Regions from separate parts of the Streptomyces sp. NPDC050617 genome, predicted to be linked through region 2. Evidence: riboswitches for the same ligand, from Rfam matches in the RefSeq annotation. Region 2 holds a riboswitch; the other holds the start of a gene.
The links. A riboswitch is a leader RNA that binds a small molecule or an ion and turns the genes downstream of it on or off. The one in region 2 is predicted to bind S-adenosylmethionine.
Positions count from the first base shown of each region.

Region 1: it holds a riboswitch for S-adenosylmethionine, as region 2 does, so the genes downstream of both, thrC (threonine synthase) here and AB0I49_RS32270 (aminotransferase class V-fold PLP-dependent enzyme) in region 2, are expected to answer to the same signal.

Region 1 covers NZ_JBFAIS010000005.1:161,675-168,984, reverse strand. Annotated here, with positions in the region: gene groL (chaperonin GroEL) at 1-911, opposite strand, end outside; gene AB0I49_RS09340 (cold-shock protein) at 1,347-1,550, opposite strand; gene AB0I49_RS09335 (MoaD/ThiS family protein) at 2,006-2,284, opposite strand; gene thrC (threonine synthase) at 2,329-3,621, opposite strand; SAM riboswitch class I at 3,639-3,781, opposite strand; gene AB0I49_RS09325 (glucosyl-3-phosphoglycerate synthase) at 3,983-4,936, shown strand; gene AB0I49_RS09320 (trehalose-6-phosphate synthase) at 5,150-6,601, shown strand; gene AB0I49_RS09315 (cytochrome c oxidase assembly protein) at 6,767-7,310, shown strand, end outside.
Region 2 covers NZ_JBFAIS010000032.1:46,750-54,059, reverse strand. Annotated here, with positions in the region: gene AB0I49_RS32285 (Rieske 2Fe-2S domain-containing protein) at 1-589, shown strand, start outside; gene AB0I49_RS32280 (cytochrome bc complex cytochrome b subunit) at 586-2,208, shown strand; gene trpD (anthranilate phosphoribosyltransferase) at 2,343-3,407, shown strand; SAM riboswitch class IV at 3,514-3,631, shown strand; gene AB0I49_RS32270 (aminotransferase class V-fold PLP-dependent enzyme) at 3,855-5,273, shown strand; gene AB0I49_RS32265 (Lrp/AsnC ligand binding domain-containing protein) at 5,327-5,608, opposite strand; gene AB0I49_RS32260 (rhomboid family intramembrane serine protease) at 5,647-6,393, opposite strand; gene AB0I49_RS32255 (hypothetical protein) at 6,554-6,793, shown strand; gene AB0I49_RS32250 (NYN domain-containing protein) at 6,811-7,310, shown strand, end outside.

The DNA of each region.
Region 1 (7,310 bases), on a different contig from region 2:
CCGACCTCCTCGGAGATGACGGTGCCACCGGTGAGGATGGCGATGTCGCCGAGCATGGCCTTGCGGCGGTCACCGAAGCCCGGGGCCTTGACGGCGACGGACTTGAAGGTGCCGCGGATCTTGTTGACGACGAGCGTGGACAGCGCCTCGCCCTCGACATCCTCCGCGATGATCAGCAGCGGCTTGCCCGACTGCATGACCTTCTCCAGCAGCGGAAGGAGGTCCTTCACGTTGCCGATCTTGGAGTTGACGATCAGGATGTACGGGTCGTCGAGCGACGCCTCCATACGCTCCATGTCGGTGGCGAAGTAGGCGGAGATGTAGCCCTTGTCGAAGCGCATGCCTTCGGTGAGCTCAAGCTCCAGGCCGAAGGTCTGCGACTCCTCGACCGTGATGACGCCTTCCTTGCCGACCTTGTCCATGGCCTCGGCGATCAGCTCGCCGATCTGGGTGTCGGCGGCGGAGATGGAGGCGGTCGAAGCGATCTGCTCCTTGGTCTCCACGTCCTTGGCCTGCTCCAGCAGGGCGGCGGAGACGGCCTCGACGGCCTTCTCGATGCCGCGCTTGAGGGCCATCGGGTTGGCGCCGGCGGCTACGTTGCGCAGGCCCTCGCGGACCAGCGCCTGCGCCAGGACGGTCGCGGTCGTCGTGCCGTCACCGGCGACGTCGTCCGTCTTCTTCGCGACCTCCTTGACCAGCTCGGCGCCGATCTTCTCGTACGGGTCCTCGAGCTCGATCTCCTTGGCGATGGAGACACCATCGTTGGTGATCGTGGGGGCGCCCCACTTCTTCTCGAGGACGACGTTGCGACCCTTGGGGCCCAGGGTCACCTTGACGGCGTCGGCGAGCTGGTTCATGCCGCGCTCGAGGCCGCGCCGTGCCTCCTCGTCGAACGCGATGATCTTGGCCATGTGAAGTGGTCCTCCCGGACAGAAGGGGGTCCCCCCGGCTCCCTGAGAGCTTGGGGGAGGCTTTCTCCGGATCACGCTGGCGCCCGCGACGGACGGCCTGCAGCCCTTGTGGTTCCTTGCCCCACCAGGGTGCGGACCTCACCGGCCCGATCCAAGTTCTGTCACTCTCACTGGGAGAGTGCTAAGCCCAATGATTAGCACTCGCCCCCCTTGAGTGCAAGCGGCTTCGCATTACCCGGAGGCGCGATCGGGAGGCCGCCGGGGGCGCGCCCGGACCCCGGCCGGGGCACGGCCCGGACCCCGACCGGGACCCCGACCGGGACGCCGTCCGGACCCCGACCGGGGCGCGGCCCGGTTTCCGGGCGCACGAAGGGCCCGTACCCCGGAAGGTACGGGCCCCGCGTGTGAGTGAGCCGGTGGTCGATCGCGCCGAGATCAGACGGCGAGCTTGACCATGTCCGCCTGCGGCCCCTTCTGGCCCTGCGAGATCTCGAACTCGACTCGCTGACCCTCCTCGAGGGTGCGGTAGCCGTCCATCTGAATCGCGCTGTAGTGGACGAATACATCCGCACCACCGTCGACCGCGATGAAGCCGTACCCCTTCTCCGCGTTGAACCATTTGACGGTGCCCTGAGCCATGCCTAACTCCCCTATTACTGGCCCTTGCGCAGGACCGCACTTCGCGGACCCTGGGTCAGACCTCACCCCCTGACAGGTGGGGGTGTGCGCCGGAACGCGTCGACCGCGGCTGAATGTATCTGCACGGATGCCGTCTGCAACAGGTCAATCGGACGAGAATTCCGGCGGTGGCCGACGGGCGCTTTGCGGAGGATTCCCAGCAATCCGGGGCAAGTCGGTCCGGGCATAACGCAACCAAACCGACAATTCGCACACAGTCTTTGCACGTAACTTGACGGGTTCTCATATGCGTTCGGCACTGACGCCGGAGGGGGATCGTCCTCAACTGTATCGCCATTCAACAGACGGAATCGCCCCGTCCGTTTCCGGCCGGGGCGATTCGGGGACGATGCGGGAGTAAAGCGGGGGCGATGCGGGAAGAGTGGCGGGAAGGGCGCGAGAAGCCGCGGGCGACCTCAGCAGCCGCCGGCGACCGCCGGGATGATCGAAATGCCCGCGCCGTCCGGCGTCGGCGCCTGGAGGCCGCCCTCGAAGCGCGCGTCGTCGTCGTTGACGTAGACGTTCACGAAGCGGCGCAGCTTGCCGGCGTCGTCGAGCACGCGCGCGGCGATGCCCGGGTGGTTCCGCTCCAGGGAGTCGATGACCTCGGCGACGGTCGCACCCTCCGCCGGCACCTCGGCCCGGCCGTCGGTGTACGTACGGAGAATGGTAGGAATACGGACGTTTACGCTCATGACGGTTCCCTTCGGTGGTGGACGGAGTGGGCCTGGGGGCGCGGTCAGCCGGCCAGTCCCGCGGCGCGGAACGCGTCCAGGCTGGGGCGGATCGTCGCCGTGGGCCCGGTGGTCGGCGCCACCGCGTCCAGCGTCTTGAGGCCGTCGCCGGTGTTCAGGACGACCGTGGTCAGGGCCGGGTCGAGCAGCCCGTTCTCGATCAGCTTCTTGGTGACGCCGACCGTCACGCCGCCCGCGGTCTCCGCGAAGACGCCCTCCGTACGGGCCAGCAGCTTGATCGCGTCCACCACCTGCGCGTCGTTGACGTCCTCGACCGCGCCGCCGGTGCGCCGGGCGATGTCGAGCACGTACGGGCCGTCCGCCGGGTTGCCGATGGCGAGCGACTTGGCGATGGTGTTCGGCTTCTGCGGCCGTACGACGTCGTGGCCCGCCTTGAAGGCCGTCGAGACCGGCGAGCACCCCTCGGCCTGGGCGCCGAAGATCTTGTACGGGCGGTCCTCGACCAGCCCGAGCCGGATCAGCTCCTTGAGCCCCTTGTCGATCTTCGTGAGCTGGGAGCCGGACGCGATCGGGATGACGATCTGGTCCGGGAGCCGCCAGCCGAGCTGCTCGCAGATCTCGTACGCGAGCGTCTTGGAGCCCTCGCCGTAGTACGGGCGCAGGTTGACGTTGACGAAGCCCCAGCCCTCGCCCGCCGGGTCGCCGATGAGCTCGGAGCAGAACCGGTTGACGTCGTCGTAGTTGCCCTCGATGCCGACGAGCTCGCCGCCGTAGACCGCGGCCATGACGACCTTGCCCTGCTCCAGGTCGTGCGGGATGAACACGCAGGACCTGAAGCCGGAACGGGCCGCCGCCGCGCCGACCGCGCCCGCGAGGTTGCCGGTCGAGGAGCAGGACAGGGTGGTGAAGCCGAAGGCGCGGGCGGCCTCGACGGCGATGGCGACGACGCGGTCCTTGAAGGAGTGCGTCGGGTTGCCGGAGTCGTCCTTGACGTACAGGCCGCCGGTGACGCCCAACTCGCGGGCGAGGCGGTCGGCCTTGACGAGCTTGGTGAAGCCGGGGTTCAGATTCGGCTTGCCGGCCACGTCGGCCGGGACCGGCAGCAGCGGCGCGTACCGCCAGATGTTGTCGGGGCCGGCCTCGATCCGCCGGCGCAGGGCCTCCGGGTCGCCCGTCGGCAGCTCGTACGCGACCTCAAGAGGCCCGAAACAGACCTCGCAGGCGAAAATCGGGCCGAGGGCGGAACGCTCGCCGCACTCGCGGCAGGAGAGCGCCACGGCGGGACCGAGGTCGACGGGGGTGGCGGAAGCGGTGGTTTCTGCGGCTTGCACAGCCATGGAGGCGAGGCCCTTTCTCCTCATCTTCCCCGCGGCGCATCTCGCCGCGAGCCGGAATTGGCACCTTCCCCACCGGGAGCCTCGCGAATAGTTCGACGAGACCGGCGGGAGGGTTGCCGGGGCTTCAACGGGCCGTTCCCTCTGCCCCTCTGGATGAGCGGTATGGCGCTGGGCGGGGCCCAGGCATTTGTCACGCGACCCCGACATGCGACGGGCGTCCGCGTTGTTCAAGACTGTAACCGAAGCCACGGACGGTTGAGATAGTCGTCCGAACCGCGAGATGGATCACATGCGGACCGTATAGGGACCGCATACAGCTCGCATACGGATCGCATACGGATCGCAGAAGGAGACTTTCGACGTGCTGGAAGAGGTCGAGCACTGGCTGAAGCAGCGCTCTTGGTCCGCCGCCGACCGCCCGCTCGACCAGCTCCTCGCCGCGAAGTGCGCCGCCGGTGCGCGCGGCACGGTGAGCGTGGTGCTGCCCGCCCTCGACGAGGAGGCGACGGTCGGCGCGATCGTCGCCACGATCCGCCGGGAGCTGATGGGCGGACCCGTGCCGCTGGTGGACGAGCTGGTGGTGCTGGACTCCGGTTCCACGGACCGGACGGCCGCCGTCGCGGCGGCGGCCGGGGCGCGGGTCGTGCACCGGGACGCGGTGCTGCCGCGGCTGCCCGCGCTGCCCGGCAAGGGCGAGGTGCTGTGGCGGTCGCTGCTGGCGACCAGCGGCGAGATCGTCTGCTTCGTCGACGCCGACCTGCGGGAGTTCTCCGCCGAGTTCGTCTCGGGCATCGTCGGGCCGCTGCTGACCGATCCGGACGTGCACTTCGTGAAGGCGATGTACGACCGCCCGCTCGGCGACGCCGCGGGGCAGGGCGGCCGGGTCACGGAGCTGGTGGCCCGCCCGCTGCTCAATCTGCACTGGCCGCAGCTGGCGGGGTTCGTGCAGCCGCTCGGCGGCGAGTACGCGGCGCGGCGCTCGCTGCTGGAACGGCTGCCGTTCCCCGTCGGCTACGGAGTGGAGCTCGGCCTCCTCGTCGACGCGCTGCACACCGTCGGCCTGGACGCGCTCGCCCAGGTCGACGTGGGGGTGCGCCTCCATCGGCACCAGGACGGCCAGGCCCTCGGGCGGATGGCCGCGGCCATCTACCGCACCGCCCAACTGCGCCTGGCGCGCGGTCATTTGGTGCGCCCGGTACTGACCCAGTTCGACCGGGGCGAGCAGGGCTTCGTGGCACGGACCCACGCGGTGGACACGGAGGAACGACCGCCGATGACCGAAATACCGGAGTACGTGAAACGCCGAGCAGCGTAGAACCCGGCACTCCAGCCCGCCCGGCGGCGCTTGAGGACCGGCACCCCAGCCCGTCCGGCGATTGAGGACCGGCATTCCAGCCCGTCCGGCGCTTGAGGACCGGCATTTCAGCCCGTCCGGCGATTGAGGACCGGGGTCCGGGGCGGAGCCCCGGTACTGGCCCGGATGGTGTGCGCGCGTTTGAGCGCTGGCGGCAGCGGCTAGGCTCGCGACATGGCCTACCAGCACGGCGCCCAGGTCCTCGTCGCGTCCAACCGCGGCCCGGTCTCCTACGTGCGGAGCGACGACGGGTCGCTCACCGCCAAGCGCGGCGGCGGCGGCCTGGTCTCAGGGCTGTCGGCCATCGGACCGGAGGCGGACGCCGTCTGGGTGTGCGCGGCGCTCGGGGACGGCGACCGGGAGGCCGTACGGCGCTCCCAGGGCGGCCATCTGCCGGCGGACGACTCCGGTGGACAGCGCGTCCGGATGCTGGACATCGCGCCCGACGTCTTCGCCGCCGCGTACAACGGCATCGCGAATTCCGTGCTGTGGTTCGTCCACCACCTGCTGTACGAGACGCCGCTGGAGCCCGTGTTCGACGCGGACTTCCGGGAGCAGTGGGGCGCGTACGAGGCGTACAACGCGGCCTTCGCGGACGCGCTGGCCGCCGAGGCGGCGAGCGGCGCGGCCGTGCTGGTGCAGGACTACCACCTCACGCTGGTCCCCGGCATGCTCCGGGAGCGCCGCCCCGACCTGCGGATCGGCCACTTCTCGCACACGCCGTGGGCGCCGCCGGACTACTACCGGCTGCTGCCCGACGATGTCGCGGCGCAGGTGCTGCGCGGGGTGCTGGGCGCGGACCGGGCGGCGTTCTTGACGCGGCGCTGGGCGGACGCGTTCATCGCCTGCTGCCGGGACGTGCTCGGCGCGAGCGCCGCCGACGACGGCGGTTCCGTCACCTTCGAGGGCCGTACGACGCGCATCGGCGTGCACGGGCTCGGGGCCGACGCCGACTTCCTGCGCGAGCGCTCGCACCGGCCCGACGTCGAGGAGCGGATGGCGGCCCTGCGCGAGCAGATCGGGGGCTCGGGCCGCAAGACCGTCGTCCGCGTGGACCGCACCGAGTTGTCCAAGAACATCGTGCGCGGCCTGCTCGCCTACCGGCTGCTGCTGGAGCGGCGCCCCGAGTGGCACGGCGAGGTCGTGCACATCGCCTTCGCCTACCCCTCGCGGCAGGACCTGGCCGTGTACCGGGACTACACGGCGCGCGTCGAGTCCGTCGCCGAGGAGATCAACGCGGAGTTCGGGCGCGAGGGCTGGCAGCCGGTCGCGCTGCACGTCAAGGACGATTTCGCGCGCTCCCTGGCGGCGTACCGGCTGGCGGACGTCGCCCTCGTCAACCCCATCCGGGACGGCATGAACCTCGTCGCGAAGGAGGTCCCGGTGGTCTCCGACGAGGGGTGCGCGCTGGTGCTGTCGCGGGAGGCCGGGGCGTACGAGGAGCTGGGCCAGGACGCGATCACCGTCAATCCGTACGACGTCGAGGCCACGGCCCGCGCGCTGCACGAGGGGCTGGTGATGGCCCGCGACGAGCGGGCCGAGCGCACGAAGCGGCTGGCCGCGGCGGCCACCGCGCTGCCGCCCGCGCAGTGGTTCATGGCCCAGCTGCGGGCGCTGGACGACTGACCGCGGGCCGGAGGCGGGGGCCGGGCGCAGGATCGTATACACACGGGTCTACCGTGGTTCGGCGTGACAGCGACAGCGATTTTCGGGGCTTCCGTACCCTTGGCGGCCTTTGGGCCCCATGGGGTCACCACCGCATCGGGGCTGCCCGAGCCGACGGTCGGGCGCATGTTCGCGAGCTGGCAGCTCGATCCGTACGCGCTCGTGCTGGTCCTCGTGCTCGGCGGGCTCTACGCGTGGGGCGTGGTGCGGGTGGTGCGGCGCGGCGAGCGGTGGTCAGTGGGGCGCAGCGCGTCGTTCTGCCTGATCGGGCTCGGCGCGATCGTGGTGGCGACCATGTCGGGGCTGGCCGTCTACGACCATGTGCTGTTCTGGCCCGCCGCCGTGCAGAACATCGTGCTCGACCTGATCGGCCCGCTCGGCATCGCGCTGGGCGACCCGCTGTCGCTGGCGGCGCGGGCGCTGCCGCGGGAGGGCCGCGCGGCGCGCCGGCTCCAGGGGGCGATCAGCGGCCGCATGCTGCGGGTGCTGACGTTCCCGATGGTCAGCACGCTGCTGGTGTTCGCCTCCGAGATGCTGATCTACTTCACGCCGTATTTCGAGGCGGCGCTGCGCAACGACGCGCTGCACGAGCTGATGTATCTGCAACTGCTGGTGGTCGGCACGCTGTTCGTCCTGCCGATGCTCACCCGCCAGGACCTGCTGCCGTCCT
Region 2 (7,310 bases):
GTTCGGCCGCCGCAAGCTGATCCGCAACACCATGTTCGGCGCGCTGGCCCTGGTGCCGCTCTCCGGTGTGGTGCTGCTGCGCGACCTCGGCCCGCTGCCGGGCACCAAGCTCCGGCACACCCGCTGGTCCGCGGGGAAGCTGCTGATCAACCAGAACACCAATCAGCCGCTGCGGCCCGAGGACATCTCGGTGGGCTCGCTGACCTTCGCCATGCCGGAGGGCATGAAGGAGGACGACCACGATTTCCAGCAGGAGATCGCGAAGGCGGCCCTGATGATCGTCCGGATCCAGCCGGAGAACATCAAGGACAAGAAGGAACTGGACTGGTCGGCGGACGGCATCGTCGCCTACTCGAAGATCTGCACCCACGTCGGCTGCCCCATCAGCCTGTACGAGCAGCAGACGCACCACGTGCTCTGCCCGTGCCACCAGTCGACGTTCGACCTCTCCGACGGCGGCCGAGTGATCTTCGGCCCGGCCGGCCACGCCCTGCCGCAGCTGCGGATCAAGGTCAATGACAAGGGCTACCTAGAGGCGTTGGGCGACTTCGCCGAGCCCGTCGGTCCTGCCTTCTGGGAGCGCGGATGAGTACTGAAAGCAGCAAGCGCAAGGCGCCCGCCGGCGAGCGGGTGGCCGACTGGGCGGATGGCCGGCTCGGCATCTACAGCCTGGCCAAGGCCAACATGCGCAAGATCTTCCCGGACCACTGGTCCTTCATGCTGGGCGAGGTCTGCCTCTACAGCTTCATCATCATCATCCTCACGGGTGTGTATCTGACGCTGTTCTTCCACCCGAGCATGCAGGAAGTCACGTACCACGGCTCGTACGTGCCCATGCAGGGCATGCACATGTCCGACGCCTTCCAGTCGACGATGCACATCAGCTTCGATGTGCGCGGCGGTCTGCTGATCCGGCAGATCCACCACTGGGGCGCGCTGATCTTCCTCGCGGCGATGTTCGTGCACATGATGCGCGTCTTCTTCACGGGCGCGTTCCGCAAGCCGCGCGAGATCAACTGGCTCTTCGGCTTCCTGCTGTTCGTGCTGGGCATGTTCACCGGCTTCACCGGCTACTCCCTGCCGGACGACCTGCTCTCCGGCACCGGCGTCCGGTTCATGGAGGGCGCGATCCTGTCCGTGCCGATCATCGGCACGTACATCTCGATGTTCCTGTTCGGCGGCGAGTTCCCCGGCTCGGACTTCGTGCCGCGGTTCTTCTCGATCCACGTCCTGCTGCTGCCGGGCATCATGCTCGGCCTGCTGGTGGCGCACCTGATCCTGGTCTTCTACCACAAGCACACGCAGTTCCCCGGCCCCGGCCGGACGAACAAGAACGTGGTCGGCATGCCGCTGCTGCCGGTCTACATGGCCAAGGCCGGAGGCTTCTTCTTCCTGGTCTTCGGTGTGATCGCGGCCGTCGCCGCCATCGCGACGATCAACCCGATCTGGGCGATCGGCCCCTACCGGCCGGACCAGGTGTCCACGGGCGCCCAGCCCGACTGGTACATGGGCTTCTCCGAGGGCCTGATCCGAGTGATGCCTGGCTGGGAGATCAACCTCTGGGGCCACACCCTGGTCCTGGGCGTGCTCATCCCGCTGATCATCTTCCCGCTCGTGCTGGTGTCCATCGCGGTGTACCCGTTCATCGAGTCCTGGGTCACCGGGGACAAGCGGGAGCACCACCTGCTGGACCGCCCGCGCAACGCCCCGACGCGCACCGCGTTCGGCGCCGCCTGGATCAGCTGGTACTTCGTGCTGCTCGTCGGCGGTGGAAACGACCTCTGGGCCACCCACTTCCACCTCTCGATCAACGCGATCACCTGGTTCGTCCGCGTCGGCTTCTTCGTGGTGCCGGTGCTGGTCTTCATCGCCACGCGCCGGATCTGCCTCGGGCTCCAGCGGCGCGACCGCGACAAGGTGCTGCACGGACGCGAGTCCGGCATCATCAAGCGGCTGCCGCACGGCGAGTTCGTCGAGGTCCACGAGCCGCTCTCGCAGGAGCAGCTGCACACCCTCACGGCGCACGACCAGCCCAAGCCGCTGGAGATCGGCTCCGAGGTCGACGAGAACGGCGTGGAGCGCAAGGTCGGCCGGACCACCAAGCTCCGGGCGAAGCTCTCCAAGGGCTTCTACGGAGAGGGGACCCAGATCCCCAAGGCCACCGCCGAGGAGTACGAGGAGATCACCAGCGGCCACGGCCACCACTGATCCCACGCCCGAGAGCGTCATCCGCTGACCGCCACAGCGAGAGCCCCGTCCAGCGCATGGACGGGGCTCTTCGCTGTCCGTACGTCTCGATAGTCTGGTCCGGCGAATCCAGACGACCACCAGGAGCGTGGACCATGAACGTTGCGACCCCGGCAGGCGGCGACAGCGCGACGGCCCGTACCTGGCCGGGCATCCTGGACGCGCTCCTGGACCACCGCGACCTCGGCGCCGACGACACCGCCTGGGCCATGGACCGCATCATGCGCGGCGAGGCCACCGACGCCCAGATCGCCGGTTTCGCGGTCGCGCTGCGCGCCAAGGGCGAGACCGTCGCCGAGATCTCCGGGCTCGTACGGGCCATGTACGACCACGCCAACCTCATCGAGGTGCCCGGCCCCAGCATCGACATCGTCGGCACCGGCGGCGACGGGGCCAAGACCGTCAACATCTCCACCATGTCCTCGATCGTGGTGGCCGGCACGGGGGCGAAGGTCGTCAAGCACGGCAACCGCGCCGCGTCGTCCGCCAGCGGCGCCTCCGACGTGCTGGAGAAGCTCGGCGTCAACCTGGACCTCCACCCGCGGCAGGTGGTGCGGGTCGCCGAGGAGGCGGGCATCACCTTCTGCTTCGCGGTGAAGTTCCACCCCTCGCTGCGCCATGTGGCCGCCGCCCGGCGGGAGCTGGGCATCCGGACGACGTTCAACGTGCTGGGCCCGCTGACCAACCCCGCGCGGGTCAAGGCCCAGGCCACCGGCGTCGCCGACGCCCGGATGGCGCCGATCCTCGCCGGGGTCCTCGCCGAGCGCGGCTCCAGCGCGCTGGTCTTCCGCGGCGACGACGGGCTGGACGAGCTGACCACGACCGCGACCTCGCGGGTGTGGATCGTGCGGGACGGGCGGGTCCGCGAGGAGGCGTTCGACCCGCGGGACGTCGGCATCGACCTGGTGCCGGTCTCGGCGCTGCGCGGCGCCGACGCCTCGTACAACGCGGACGTCGCCCGCCGGCTGCTGGCGGGGGAGACCGGGCCCGTACGGGACGCGGTGCTGCTCAACTCGGCGGCGGCGCTGGTGGCGCTGGAGCCGACGGACGAGCCGCTCGCCGCGCAGATCTCCGCGGGGATCGCGCGGGCCGCGGACGCCGTCGACTCGGGGGCGGCGCGGGACGCGTTGCAGCGGTGGGTCGTGGCGAGCAACGCCTGACGCCGATGGCGCGGGGCGCGGTGTGGTGCTTCGTGTGACGCAGGGCGCAGTCCACAGTGCGGACCGCGCCTTGCGCATCGAAGATCGTGTGGCAAGATGCTGCACAGGTCATGAGTGACAGCGACATAGGCCCCGGCCCGCTGTCCGGCAACCCTCCGTCCGTGGCGGGGTGCCCCGGGTGAAGACCAGGTCGTGGACAGCAAGGTCCTCGGCAAGCGCGGGCCCCTCGTCCAGGGGTCCTGGTCTTGAGGGAGCAGTCTCGTGAGCAAGCGAATGCGATAGGGCCGACGGCCCCTTTTCTGACGTCCCCTGAGGGTTCCTCAGGTCTTCTCAGATCTCTTCATGCCTCCGTATGCCGCGCGAGCCGCGCGTCGAGGCGTTCCGCACGCGTCCCCGAACCCGTGCGCCTTCGAAGACATTCCGCCTGCACCGCCGGGAGAGTTCAGCATGTCCGCACACGCCACCGCCGCCGTCACCGCCACCCCTTCGGAAGCCGTTGCCGCGGCGGCCGCCCAGCCGCTGCCGGTGCTCGGCCGGGACGTCAGCGTCCCGCTGGTCACCGGCGGCGAGGTCGTCTACGCGGCGCTCGACTACGCCGCCAGCGCCCCCGCCCTCCAGCGGGTCTGGGACGACGTGGCCGCGTACGCCCCCTACTACGGCAGCGTGCACCGCGGCGCGGGGTACCTCTCGCAGCTCTCCACCGACCTCTTCGAGAACAGCCGCGCCGACGTCGCGGAGTTCCTCGGCTGCCGCGCCGACGACCAGGTGATCTTCACCCGCTCCACCACCGACTCGCTCAACCTGCTGGCCGCGGCCCTCCCGCGCGGCACGCGCGTCTTCGTCTTCGAGACCGAGCACCACGCCTCGCTGCTGCCGTGGGAGCGGCGCGCGGCCTCCGCCTCCTCTGATGTCACCGTCAGCTACCTCGACGCGCCGCGCACCCCGGCGCAGGCCGTCGAGACGCTGGAGAAGGCGCTCGCCGACCGGGAGCCGTACGGGCCCGCGCTGGTCTGTGTGACGGGCGCGTCCAATGTGACGGGCGAGGTGTGGCCCGTACGGGAGCTGGCGGCCGCCGCCCACGCGCACGGCGCGCGGATCGTCCTCGACGCCGCGCAGCTCGCGCCGCACCACCCGGTGGACGTGGCGGCCTCGGACGTGGACTGGGTGGCGTTCTCCGGCCACAAGCTGTACGCGCCGTTCGGCTCGGGCGTGCTCGCCGGGCGCCGGGACTGGCTGCTGGCGGCGGAGCCGTACCTCGCGGGCGGCGGCGCGAGCCGCAGGGTCGAGCGGCGCGCGGACGGCGGCGTGGACGTCGAGTGGCACGAGACCGAGGCCCGGCACGAGGCCGGTTCGCCCAACGTGATCGGCGTCTACGCGATCGCCGCCGCCTGCAAGGCGCTGACCGAGGCCGGTTTCGACGCGCTCGTCGAGCGCGAGCAGCGGCTCCTGGCGCGGGTCCGCGAGGGGCTCGCCGCGATCCCCGAGGTGAAGGTGCTCTCGCTCTTCGGCGACGACGCCCCCCGGGTCGGCGTCCTCTCCTTCGTGGTGGAGGGCTGGAACAGCTCGCACTTCGCGGCGGCGCTCTCCGCCGAGTACGGCATCGGGGTGCGCGACGGCCTGTTCTGCGCGCACCCGCTGGTGCGGACGCTGCTGGGCGCGGAGAGCGACGAGGTCGGAGAGTGCGGCGCGCCCGAGGCCGCGCCAGGCGAGCGCTCACTGAACGCCATCCGCGTCAGCTTCGGCGCGGGCACCCCCGACGAGCACATCGACCGCTTCGTGGCGGCCGTACGCGAACTGGTCGCCTCCGGTGCCAAGTGGTCCTACCGGACCGAGGGCGGCCGCTGCGTGCCGGTGTCGGCGGCCTGAGGGGACGCCGGGCGCCGCCCGCGCGGGCCAGGATGCTCCCCGTCGGCCGGGCGCTACGCGTCCAGGCCGATCGCGAAGGCCGCCTCCAGGTCGTGCTGCGAGTACGTGCGGAAGGCGATGTGGGTCTCGGTGGAGGCCACGCCCGGGACCTTGCTGATGCGGCCGGGGATGACGTCCGCGAGGTCGTCGTGGCGGGCGACGCGGACCATCGCGATCAGGTCGTGGGCGCCGGTGACCGAATAGACCTCGCTGACGCCCTCCAGGGCGGCGATCTTCTCGGCGATCTCGGGGATCTGGTCCACGCTCGTCTTGATGAGCACGATCGACGTGATCAAAGGCTGGCTCCTCCTCGCGGGTCCGGGGGCCCGTGGCGTCAGCCGCTGGTGTCGGGGTCCCCGGGTGGGCGCGCCCCCTCGCTGGGCGGGGCCGCGCCTTTCACTCTAGCCGGACGCCGGTAGCGGGCCCACGCGTAGAGGAAGCCGAGCGCGAACCCCACCAGGTGCGCGAGATAGGCGACGCCCGGCTGGGAGCCCGCGGCGCCGGCGGCCAGCCACTGGAGCACGAACCAGAAGATGAGCACGGCCCAGGCGGGGAAGCGCAGCGGCAGGAAGAAGAGGAACGGAAAGAGACTCGTGACCCGCGCCGTGGGGAAGAGGCAGAGAAACGCGCCGAGCACCCCGGAGATCGCTCCGGACGCCCCGACCAGGGCCTGGGTGGAATCGGCGTGCGCGGTGGCGTAGCCGAGCAGCGCGAGATAGCCGGTCGCGACGTAGAAGACGGCGAAGTGCAGCCGGCCCATACGCTCCTCCGTCATCGCGCCGAAGACGAAGAGGAAGAGCATGTTGCCCAGCAGGTGCAGCCAGTTTCCGTGCACGAACAGCGCGGTGAGCGGGGTGAGCGGCTCCAGCGGGGCGCCGCGCCACAGATCGGCGGGGACGATGCCCCAGCGTTCGAAGTACGCCGTCTGAGCGGCGATCAGGTCGGCGTCCGCGCCGTACGAGCGGTTGAAGCCGGAGGCCGGGCCGATCAGGAAGATCAGGCAGCTCAGGCCGATGAGGGCGTAGGTCACCACGGGCCCCGCCGGGGTGCCGGACCTGCCGTCCGCCGCCTTCCTGATCATGCACGGATCATCTCGTACCGGGCGGAACCTGTACGGACCGCCTCGCCGGGGCGGCCGGGCGGCGCCAGGCCGTAGGGTTACGGAAAGCACTCCCGCAGTTCGACGGCGCACCGCGGTCCGTGAGAACAACCCGCGAGCAGACATGAGGACGGACGACACGATGGGCGTTCCCCAGCCGACAGCCGAGACTCGGTGGCGCTGCACCCTGTGCGGCAACCTCACCCGCTTCGACGTGACCCGTTCCACCAAGGCCGTCGACTACGTCCACCTCGACCTGGCCGGAGAGCCGACGGTCGAGGAGCACGAGGTCGTCAGTGAGACCATCGAGTCCGTGCGCTGCCGCTGGTGCAACGCGGTCGACCAGATCGAGCTGGTCGGCCGGCCAGGTGCGAGCGCCTGAGAACGGAGCGATGAGCGGTGGCCCAGCACACAGGCGACGAGGGCGCGGCCGGTGACGCCGACGGCGCCTTTGAGGTGCTCGACCGCCCCCTGCCGGAGGCGGTGCGGCGCCGGGTCGTGGCGCTCGTCGCGGACGCCTTCGGCGGGCTGACCGTCTCCGAACTCCCGCCGCAGCTGCGGCAGTACGCCCGGTTCACGCCGAACCGCCGGGCCAAGTTCGCGGGCAACGCGATGGCCGCGGCGATCGAGGCCGATGCCGTCTTCCGGCAGCGGATCGCGGCCCGGCTGCGCGAGGGTCAGCCGGAGCTGACCGAGGCGCTGGACAACGGGGCGCCGCCCGCCGCCGCCGACCCCGTGGACGTGGCCGCGGTGGCCTATGTGGTGCGGCCCGTGGGCTGGGCCAAGCTCGTCGCGGCGGCCGGCGAGGAGGCGCAGCGCGCCAACGCCGAGCGGGCGGGCGAGGAGGCGCAGCGGGAGCTGCGGCGGCTGCGCGAGGAACTGGCCGAGGCGCGCGGGGC